2 regions of the Janthinobacterium sp. BJB301 genome follow, and region 1 is predicted to be linked to the other one. Evidence: predicted binding sites of a transcription regulator. Region 1 holds the regulator's gene; the other holds the start of a gene.
The links. The regulator FliA, encoded in region 1, starts transcription of late flagellar genes. The targets are predictions, from matches to a motif close to CTAAAGTTTNNNNNNNNNNNGCCGNTA.

Region 2: CSQ91_RS20895 (DUF5610 domain-containing protein) is a predicted target of FliA. The motif match lies at 2,320-2,346, and genes of this name have one in related genera.

The regions. Positions count from the first base shown of each region.
Region 1 is NZ_PDZJ01000002.1:354,210-359,318, forward strand. Features, by position in the region: gene CSQ91_RS14905 (hypothetical protein) at 1-45, opposite strand, end outside; gene CSQ91_RS14910 (translation initiation factor Sui1) at 118-480, opposite strand; gene motD (flagellar motor protein MotD) at 545-1,333, opposite strand; gene CSQ91_RS14920 (flagellar motor protein) at 1,339-2,085, opposite strand; gene CSQ91_RS14925 (RNA polymerase sigma factor FliA) at 2,067-2,798, opposite strand; gene CSQ91_RS14930 (MinD/ParA family ATP-binding protein) at 2,844-3,707, opposite strand; gene flhF (flagellar biosynthesis protein FlhF) at 3,700-5,028, opposite strand.
Region 2 is NZ_PDZJ01000003.1:333,757-338,865, forward strand. Features, by position in the region: gene CSQ91_RS20885 (HPF/RaiA family ribosome-associated protein) at 29-406, shown strand; gene CSQ91_RS20890 (GGDEF domain-containing protein) at 667-1,632, shown strand; gene CSQ91_RS20895 (DUF5610 domain-containing protein) at 1,634-2,248, opposite strand; gene sbcB (exodeoxyribonuclease I) at 2,395-3,843, shown strand; gene pyrF (orotidine-5'-phosphate decarboxylase) at 3,979-4,803, opposite strand; gene CSQ91_RS20910 (LemA family protein) at 4,971-5,109, shown strand, end outside.

The DNA.
Region 1 (5,109 bases):
CGCGATGGCAGCGGCGCTGGCGATGCCGGTCAGTTTGCTATTCATGATGAGGTGGCGCATAAAAGGAAATGCACGTTACCACAGGCCTGCGGCACAGCCCCGCACGCCTCCGCACGCTCAGCCGCCGGCCTTTTTCGGCTGGTGGCCCAGTTTGACCAGCGCGGCCAGGATGGTGTCGACATGGTCGCCCTGCACCTCGATCACGCCATCCTTGACCGTGCCGCCCGAGCCGCACTGCGTGCGCAACTGCTTGCCCAGCAGGGCCAGCGCCATGGCGTCCAGCGGCAAACCCTTGACCACGGTGACGCTCTTGCCGCCACGGCCCTTGGTCTGGCGCGAGACGCGCACCACGCCATCGCCCGCGGGCGCCGCCTTGGCTTGCGCCTTGCATGCGCATTGCGCCAGCGGCTGGCGGCAGGCGGGGCACATGCGGCCCGTTTCGGTGGAATAGACGAGACCGCCCTGGGAGCTGCTTTTCATGAGGGAACGATAAAAGAGGAAGAAAGCGCGATTGTACCAAGCGGCAGCCCGCAGTTGACGAGCGTCAGTTGGCCGGCGCAGGCGCAGGCGCCACCGGCGCCGTCGGCACTTCCGTCACCGTTTCGGGAATGCCCGACAAAATCGTCACGGCGACCCGGCGGTTGCGCGCGCGCCCTTCCGGCGTTTCGTTCGGCGCCACGGGGATGTTGTCGGCGTGGCCGACGGCCGTCAGGCGCGACGCCTTGACGCCGCTGGCGATGAACAGGCGCACCACGGCGCTGGCGCGCGCGGCCGACAATTCCCAGTTCGAGGCAAAGTTGGAATTACTGATCGGCTGCACGTCCGTATGCCCTTCCACCTGCACGTCGTGCGTATCGTCCTTGAGCAGCACGGCGACGGCGCGCAGGGCCTGGTCCGATTCCACCGTCAGGCGCGCCGCGCCCGGGTCGAACAGCACGCTGGCATTGATTTCCACGCTCACGCCGCGGCTCGTCTGCGTGACCCGCACCTTGCCTTCCTTCACCAGCGGCGCCAGGGTGGAGGTCAGGTCCTGCGCCAGGCGCGTCATGTGTTCGCGCTCGCGGCGGATGGCTTCCGTGCGGCGTTTCAGGGCCGGGTTCGGCAGCGGAATGGCTTGCGGCGCTTCCATGATGATGGGCGGCGCGCCCTTTTCCAGGCTGAAGGCCTGGCCGATGGCATTCTGGAAGACGCGGTATTTGCCTTCGTTAACTTGCGAAATCGCGTACATGACAACGAAGAAGGCGAACAGCAGGGTGATGAAGTCGGCGTACGAGATCAGCCAGCGGTCCTGGTTGTCCGGTTCCTCGTCATACTTCCTGCGCGCGCGCCGCATCATGGTCAGTGCTCGTGCAGCAGGCTGGAAACGCGCTCTTCGATGATGCGCGTATGGTCGCCCGTGGCGATGTCGTACAGCACGGCGGCCGTGATTTCATATTGCACCACGCGGCGCGAAACGATGGCCTTGAGTTTATTCGCCACCGGCAGGAACAGCAGGTTGGCCAGGCCGACGCCATAAATCGTCGAGACAAACGCCACGGCGATGCCGCCGCCCAGCTTGCTCGGATCGGTGAGGTTTTCCATCACGTGGATCAGGCCCAGCACGGCGCCCAGGATGCCGATGGTCGGCGAATAGCCGGCCGCCGATTCCCACACCTTGACGGCCTGGCGTTCGGCCATTTCATAGGCGGAGATTTCCACGTCGAGCAATTGGCGCAGCTTGTCGGGCGCGATGCCGTCGACGATCATCCTCAAGCCCTTGGCGTTGAAGCGGTCGGCCGTGTTTTCCATCAGGCGCTCGAGCGCAAGCGGGCCGTCGCGCCGCGCCGTCAGGCTCCACTGCCCGATGTCGCGCGCCAGCGCGGCACGCGTGTCGGCCGGTGGCAAAAACACCCAGCGCAGCATTTCCAGGCCGCGCACGAAGGTGCGCAGCCGCGTTTGCAGCAGCACGGCGCCGAAGGTGCCGATGACAACGATGGCAAAGGCGGCCGGCTGCAGCAGGGAGGCCATCTTGCCGCCTTCCAGTGCCTGGCCGACCAAAAGGCCCGCCAGCGCCAGCGCCAGCCCGATTACGCTGGACCAGTCCACGCCTGCTCCCTCAAGGTTGCGCGCAGGCGCGCGACGGCCTGGGTATGCAGCTGCGAGACGCGCGATTCCGACACGCCCATCACCGCGCCGATCTCCTTCAGGTTCAGCTCTTCTTCGTAATACAGGCCCATGAGTATTTTCTCGCGTGGTGGCAGCGCGTCGATGGCATCGATCACGGATTGCCGGAAATCGGTATCGAGCAGGGAACGCAAGGGATCGCTGTCCTCGTCCACGCAGTGGCGGTCGAGGAAGCTGTCATTGCCGTCCGGGTCATGAAAGTCTTCGTAGTACACGAGCTGGTGGCCGCCGCCGTCGCCCAGCATTTCCTGGTAGTCGGCCAGCGACATTTTCAGCAGTTTCGCCACTTCCGACTCCGTCGGCGGATGGCCGAGGCGCTGCTGCAGGGTGCTCATCGCCTCTTCGATCTTGCGCATGTTCTGGCGCATGCTGCGCGGCAGCCAGTCGCTGGTGCGCAATTCGTCGAGCATGGCGCCGCGGATGCGCAGCACGGCATACGTCTCGAACTGCGCGCCATGCGTCTCTTCATAGCGGCTAATGGCATCGAGCAGGCCGATCATGCCGGCCTGGATCAGGTCATCGACCTCGACCGAAGGCGGCAATTTCGCCTTCATATGGTGCGCCAGACGCTTCACCAGCGGAATGTGCTCCGTCAGCAAATAGTCCTTGTTCGATTTCCCTTTGACCGTGTACATAGGCTGCTTATTGTTTTCTCATCTTATCTGGTGCTACGGTTCGATTCAGGCGCTGAACTGGTGCGGGCTCCCCGTCTGGTACAAGGTGCCGCCAAGCACCGGTGCCGCCGAACGGGCCAGCCGCTCGGCCAGTCCGCGAAACGCCACCGACGCGCCCGCCAGCGGAAACGCATCGACCACGCTGCGGCCCAGCCGCGCCGCGCGGTGCAGATACTCGTCGGCAGGCACCGAACCCATCGAGGTCAGCTTCACGGCCAGGTAGCGGCTCGCCGCCTGCGCCATATTATCGTATACCACTTTTGCCTCGGATTCGGAAGCGCCGGTGACGAGAATGCCGAACGGACGGCGTCCCAGCTCCTGGCTCAGGCGCTTGATCAGGCAGTACGCCGCCTTGATCGAGGTGGCGCTGGTCGAGACTTGCACGACGATATCGGACGACGCCATCAGCGGCACGGGGAAGCAATCGCCCTCGTCGGCCACGACGCCGTCGACCAGCACGATGCCGCTCTGGCGCGCCATCACCTCGAACGTCTTGCCCAGCCGGCGCAGTTCGTCCTCGCCCGCATAGTCCATGCTGTCCATCAAATGGTTGCGCGCACCCAGGCTGGCCACGCCGAAGCCTTGCGGCACCTGGTGGATGACCTGGTTCAAGCCGCACTGCTGGCGCGCCACGTCGCGCAGGCTGGCGCCGTGCGCCAGTCCCAGGCGCGCCGCCACGCCATCGCTGCCGCCGCTGGCGTCGAGCAGCAGCACGTCATTGCCGCCGTAGACGAGCGACGCGCCCAGGTTGACCAGCATGGCGCCCTTGTCGTCCTGCGGCGTGGCCGAGAGGAACGTCATGACGCGCGGCTGCGGGCCGGCCAGCATGCGGCGCAAGCCTTCGGCCTGGTCGAAATCGAAATTAGCCAAGGTGCACCCCGCGCGCTTCATTGTTGCGGGCGGCCGCCTGCGCCATCAGCAGCGGCAGTTCGGCATCGGAAAACTGCGTGGCCGCCGCATCGCGCTTGAGCTTGAAGGCGCGGTCGATCAGGTAGCCGCGGTCGGCCAGGTACAGGTCTTCCGGCACGCGCTGGCCATTCGACACATAAAACAGGTTCAGCTTCTGGCGGATCACCACGTCGAGCACGTTGCCGATCGAGGCCGCTTCATCGAGCTTGGTCATGATGCAGCCGGCCAGGCCACTGCCCTGGTAGGCGCGCACCACTTCGTTCAACGTTTCCTGCGTCGCCGTGGAGTTCAGGCACAGCAGGCGTTTCACATCGGCGCCGGCGCCCGACAGCATGGCCACCTGTTCCGTGACCATCTGGTCGCGCTGGCTCACGCCCACCGTATCGATCAGCACCGTATGCTTGTTCTTCAATTCCTTCAGGGCGATGCGCAAGTCCGCCTCGTCCTTCACGGAATGCACCATCACGCCGAGGATCTTGCCGTAGATGCGCAGCTGTTCGTGCGCGCCGATACGGTAGGCATCGGTGGTGATCAGGGCCAGTTTTTCCGGGCCGTGGCGCATCACGCAGCGGGCCGCCAGCTTGGCCGTGCTGGTGGTCTTGCCGACGCCGGTCGGGCCCACGAGGGCAAACACGCCGCCCTGCTCCAGCATGGCGTCTTCATTGGCCACCGTATTCAGGTTGCGGCTGAGGACGGTCTTGATCCAGCGCATGCTTTGCGCGCCATCGAGGCCGGCCGGCAGCTTGTCGATCAGGTAGCGCGCCAGGCTGGCCGAGAAGCCGGCGGCCAGCATTTCGCGCAGCACGACGGCTTTTTGCGGCTCGCGCTGCTGCGTCGAACCCCACGAGATTTCCGCCAGCTGGGTTTCCATCATGCCGCGCATGGCGCGGATTTCATTCATCATGCCGCTCATCTCGGCGGCGGCGTTTTCCTTGACGTGCGCCAGCGCGCTGGCCATCATCTGCTGCATGCGGGCCATGTCCACTGGCTCGGAGGCAGCCTGGCGCGGTGCGGCAGGACGTGGCGCGGCCGGGCGCTGGGCCGGGGCGGCCGGACGCTGCGGCGTGGCGAACTGGGTCTGCAACTGGGGACGGGGCTGGGCCATTTCGGAAGCGGCCGGCGGCGACGCCAGCGAAGCGGCATCGTCATTGGCCAGCGCGAGGATTTCCACCACGCCATCGGCCTGGCGGTTCGACAAGATCACGGCATCGGGGCCCAGCGCTTCACGCACCTTGCGCAGCGCATCGCGCGACGAGGCGCCCGTAAATTTCTTCACATTCATGACCGGCCTCCCAAGGCGGGGGTGGCGCAATATTGGCTGAACTGTGTGACCATCATCGACTCCTGTTGCTTGAGTGCTGTC
Region 2 (5,109 bases), on a different contig from region 1:
TTTTTTTTGAATTGACAGGAGTAAGCATATGCAAATCAATATTCATACCGACAGCACCATCGCCAACACCGCTGGACTGAACGAACATGTGCAATCCGTACTTGAAAGCGCACTGAACCGCTTCCGCGACAACCTGACCCGCATCGAAGTCCACATCAGCGATACGAATGGCCCGAAAGGCGGCGCCGACGATATCCGCTGCGTCATGGAAGCACGCGTTGCTGGCTATCAACCGATTGCCGTGACCGAACAGAACGCCACCGTGCATCAATCCGTTGCCGGCGCCACCGATAAACTGAAACGCGCCATCGATAGCGCCCTGGGCCGCCTGCAAGACAGCAAGCGCCACGCCACCGGCAAGAATGCCGTGATCGATACGGCCGAAGCGGAAGAAACCGCCGAGTAACTCCCCACCCGCAGGATTTCCAGAGACTGAGGCAGCCGTTCAAGGCTGCCTTTGCACATCTGCCCCCGCAGTTCACGCGCAGCAACATCCATACTAAAACAGCAAGTGTTCCAGCGTATTAACGCGGCAATGAAATAATTGTCGTATTTCTCACAGTAAGTGACCTCAAGCAAGCCTTTGCCGTTACAGCCAAGGCTGCTTTACGCTATCATGAAGATACCGGCACCCTGCTCGCGCGCCGGCTTTTTGAAAGTGTGATTGTGGAACAGATCGGCAACTTCGGCGCTTCAGGCTGCAACATCGGCGATTTACAGCTATTTCGCGATGGGGCGGATAGCCAGACGGCTGCCATGCTGGCGCCCTGCCCCGTCATGCGCCTAGAAGCGGGCGAAGCCATTGCCGATACGCAAGGCGCCAGCCTGTACATCGTCCTGCGCGGTTCGCTGGCCGTGGCCGCCGACACCCACACGGGCATGGATGACGGCACCGTCAGCAAGGTCTTGCCCGGCGAAAGCGTGGGCGAACAATCGGTGCTCGATGAAGCGAGCAACCTGGCCGCCATTTCCGCCCTGGAAGAAACCGATTTGCTGGTAATCGACGCGGCCATCGTCTGGGAATTGATCGAGCAGTCGAACGGCCTGGCGCGCAACCTGCTGCGCTTGCTGTCCTTCCGCATCCGCGCCGCCAACGCCCTGCTGCGCCGCCGGCAGAAACTGGGCGAATTCTATCGCCAGCTGTCGATGGTCGACAGCCTGACGGGCTTGTACAACCGCGCCTGGCTGACGGATTTACTGCCGAACATGATCGTCACGGCCCACGCCAGCGGCTCTCCGCTGTCGCTGGTAATGATCGACCTCGACCATTTCAAGCGCTTCAACGACACGCACGGCCACCAGGCGGGCGACCAGGCATTGCGCATCGCCGCGCAAGTGCTGGGCGCGGCCCTGCGGCCCACGGATTTTGCCGTGCGCTACGGTGGCGAGGAAATGATGGTGATCTTGCCCGATACCAACGAACACGTGGCCCTGCGGGTCGCCGAGCGCCTGTGCGAGCGCATGCAGCTCGCCGTCATCTTCGCCGACATGCGCAGCGCCTTGCCGCACATCACGGGTTCCTTCGGCGTGGCCAGCCTGGCGGCCGAACAGGACGACCATGCGCTGATCGCCGCGGCCGACGCGGCGCTGTACCGGGCAAAAGCCTCAGGCCGCAACCGCGTCATGCTGTAATTCAGGCAGCCTTGCTGTCGGCCGGCTTGGCGGCATCATCCTTCTTGCTGCTGTGCGCGGCGATGAAGTCCGCATAGCCTTTCTGCACCAGTTCATACGTCTTGTCGATATTGCCGGCGATATCGCCTTGCAACACTTTCAAGCCGCCGAGGATATCGCGCGCTTCCTTGAAGCCTTTTTCCATGCCGCCGCTGATGGTGTCCATGAACTTGCTCAGGGCCGTATCGTCGTCCATGCCGGGATTCTGTTTCTTGAACGCATCAAAAAACCCCGTCGACAGCGATACAATGCGGTTCGCCGTCGCTTCGGCGCTGTTATCCTGCGAAGCCGCGTTCTGGATCGCGTCCTCGCCGTACTGACCCTTCAGCGCTTCATTGATGTTGGTGATGGCCGTCTTGTACAGCAGCGCCAGCGGTTCGTTCTCGGAACCGATCGACACGTTCAGCGACGCCTGCATGATGGACGCGTTCAATTGCAGCTTGGTGCGGTCGTTAACGCTCATTTCAGTCTTGACGCCGTCCTTTTGCTGGACTTTATCGTCCTTGCCGGCAACGCCCGTACTGACGGAAGTCACGGAAGGGGTGGAATTGCCGCTTGCGGCGATGGGAATTGACACGATAGACCTCCTTGAACAGGCAATGTATGCCACCATGCGGGAAACGCGATGATGACCATCCTCTCGTGTAGTATCGGCAGGTTTTCAGAAAACTGTAGCAGCGGCCCTTTCACGGGCCCGGATAACCCATCAAGTAACGACCATCAATGACTAACCAAACCTTTCTTTGGCACGACTACGAAACCTTTGGCGCCCAGCCGCGCCGCGACCGCCCGGCCCAGTTCGCCGCCATCCGCACGGATGCCGAGCTCAACGAGATCGGCGACCCGATCATGCTGTATTGCCAGCCCGCCAATGATTTCCTGCCCGACCCGCAATCGTGCCTGATCACGGGCATCACGCCGCAGCAGTGTCTGCAGCTGGGCGTACCCGAACACCAGTTCGCCGCCACCATCGAGGCGGCCTTTTCGGAGCCGGGCACCATCGGCGTGGGCTACAACACCATCCGTTTCGACGATGAAGTCACGCGTTTCCTGTTCTGGCGCAACCTGATCGACCCGTATGCGCGCGAATGGAAAAACCATTGCGGCCGCTGGGACATCCTCGACGTGGTGCGCATGACGCACGCGCTGCGCCCGGAAGGCATCGAATGGCCGAAGCGCGACGATGGCCAGACCAGTTTCAGGCTGGAACACTTGAGCAAGGCCAATGGCCTGGTCCACGAAGCGGCGCACGATGCGCTGTCCGACGTGCGCGCCACCATCGCCCTGGCGCGCCTGATCAAGGAAAAACAGCCGAAACTGTTCGAATTCTGCCTGGCACTGCACAAGAAAGACAGGGTCGCCAGCGAAATGGGCATGCACCTGGCCGCCAGCGAGCGCCAGCCTTTCCTGCACGTGTCCGGCATGTTCCCCGCCGAACGGGGCTGCCTGGGCGTCGTCTGGCCGCTGGCCACGCATCCGAGCAATAAAAACGAAATCCTCGTCTGGGATTGCGCCTACGATCCACGCGAACTGTTCGCCCTGGACGCGGACACCATCCGCACGCGTTTGTTCACGCGCAAGGAGGCCATGCCGGAAGGCATGACGCGCCTGCCCGTGAAAAGCGTGCACCTGAACAAGTCCCCCATGCTGGTTGGCAATTTAAAGACCCTGTCGCCGGCCATGGCCGCGCAATGGGGCATCGACTTGGACGCGGCGAAGGTCAACGCGCAATTGGCCGCCACGGCGCCGAACATGGATGCCATCTGGGCCGAAGTGTTCCTGCGCCCGGGCGCGAATGTCGCGCTGGACGTGGATGAGGATTTGTACAATGGTTTCGTCAGCAACGACGACCGCCGCCTGCTCGAATCCCTGCGCCGCGACACGCCGGCCAAGCTGGCCACGGCCCGCCCTTCGTTTGCCGACGAACGCCTGCAGGAACTGCTGTTCCGCTACCGCGCCCGCAATTTCCCGCAAACCCTGAGCGAAGCGGAAAGCCTGCGCTGGGAGCAGCACCGCGCTGCCCGCCTGTTCGACGGCGACGGCGGCGCCCGCACCATCGAAATGCTGTTTACGGAAATCGACGTGCTGTCGGAATCCGTGGATGAGCGTGGCGAGGAAATTCTGGGTGAGTTGTACGATTACGTGGAGATGGTGGCGCCCATGCGCGACTGAAAGTCGGGTAGGTCGGATCAGCGAAGCGTAATCCGACAAGTGCCGACGACGACTCATGTCGGCTTACGCCATGCGGCCAAGCTGACCTAGCAATGAAAAATGCCGGGCTAGCCCGGCATTTTTTATGCATGCAATTTAAACCGAACGATGCGCATTGATCGCATCGCGCGTTTCAATGGCCACGCGGCGTGCCGCGTCGGCGTAGTCTTCGCCCGCCTGCGGCGTGGCATAGATGATGGCGCGCGAGGAGCTGATCATCATGCCCATGCCGTTGGCCGTCTGGCCCGCGCCGACCGTGGCGGCAATGTCTCCGCCCTGTGCGCCGATGCCGGGCACCAGCAGCGGCATGTCGCCGACGATGGCGCGCACCTGCGCCAGTTCTTCAGGGAAGGTGGCGCCGACGACGAGCGCGCACTGGCCATTCTTGTTCCATTTGTCGGCCACCAGGCGCGCCACGCGCTGGTACAAGGGCACGCCATCCGTGTCGAGGAATTGCAGGTCCGAGCCGCCCGGGTTCGAGGTGCGGCACAGGATGATCACGCCGCGGTCTTGCCACGCCAGGTAGGGATCGAGCGAATCCTCGCCCATGTACGGGTTCACGGTGACGGCGTCGGCGCCGTAGCGCTCGAACGCTTCGCGCGCGTACTGCGTGGCCGTCGCGCCGATGTCGCCCCGTTTCGCGTCGAGGATCAGCGGGATGTGCGGATAGTTTTCGCGCACGTAGCGGCAGATGTCTTCCAGCTGCTTTTCCGCGCCCAGCGCGCCAAAATACGCGATCTGCGGCTTGAAGGCGCAGGCCAGGTCGGCCGTGGCATCGATGATGCGCGTGCAAAAGGTGGTGATTCCATCAGGCAGATCGCGCAGTTCGGCCGGCAGTTTCGCCAGGTCGGGGTCCAGGCCCACGCACAGCAGGGAATTATTGGCCGTCCACGCGGCGGATAATTTATTGATGAAATTCACGGCACACCTTCTCTATATTCAGTTGCAAACCCCGTATTGTAACGCGGCGCGGCGTTGCCACGGCGTGGCAACGCGGTCAGACGCGGCGGCCAGCGCTTATTAAACCGACATCCCGGGCCGTTTCAGGTATATTTGCCTCACCTCCCTTACTCTGCACGGAACCCATCATGCAAATCACCAATCAATTCACCAAATGGCTGCGCCTGGCACTGAGCGTCACCGTCCTGGCCGGCGTCCTGACGGGCTGCGGCTACAACGACTTCCAGAGCAAGGATGAAGCCACCAAGGCAGCCTGGGGCGAAGTGG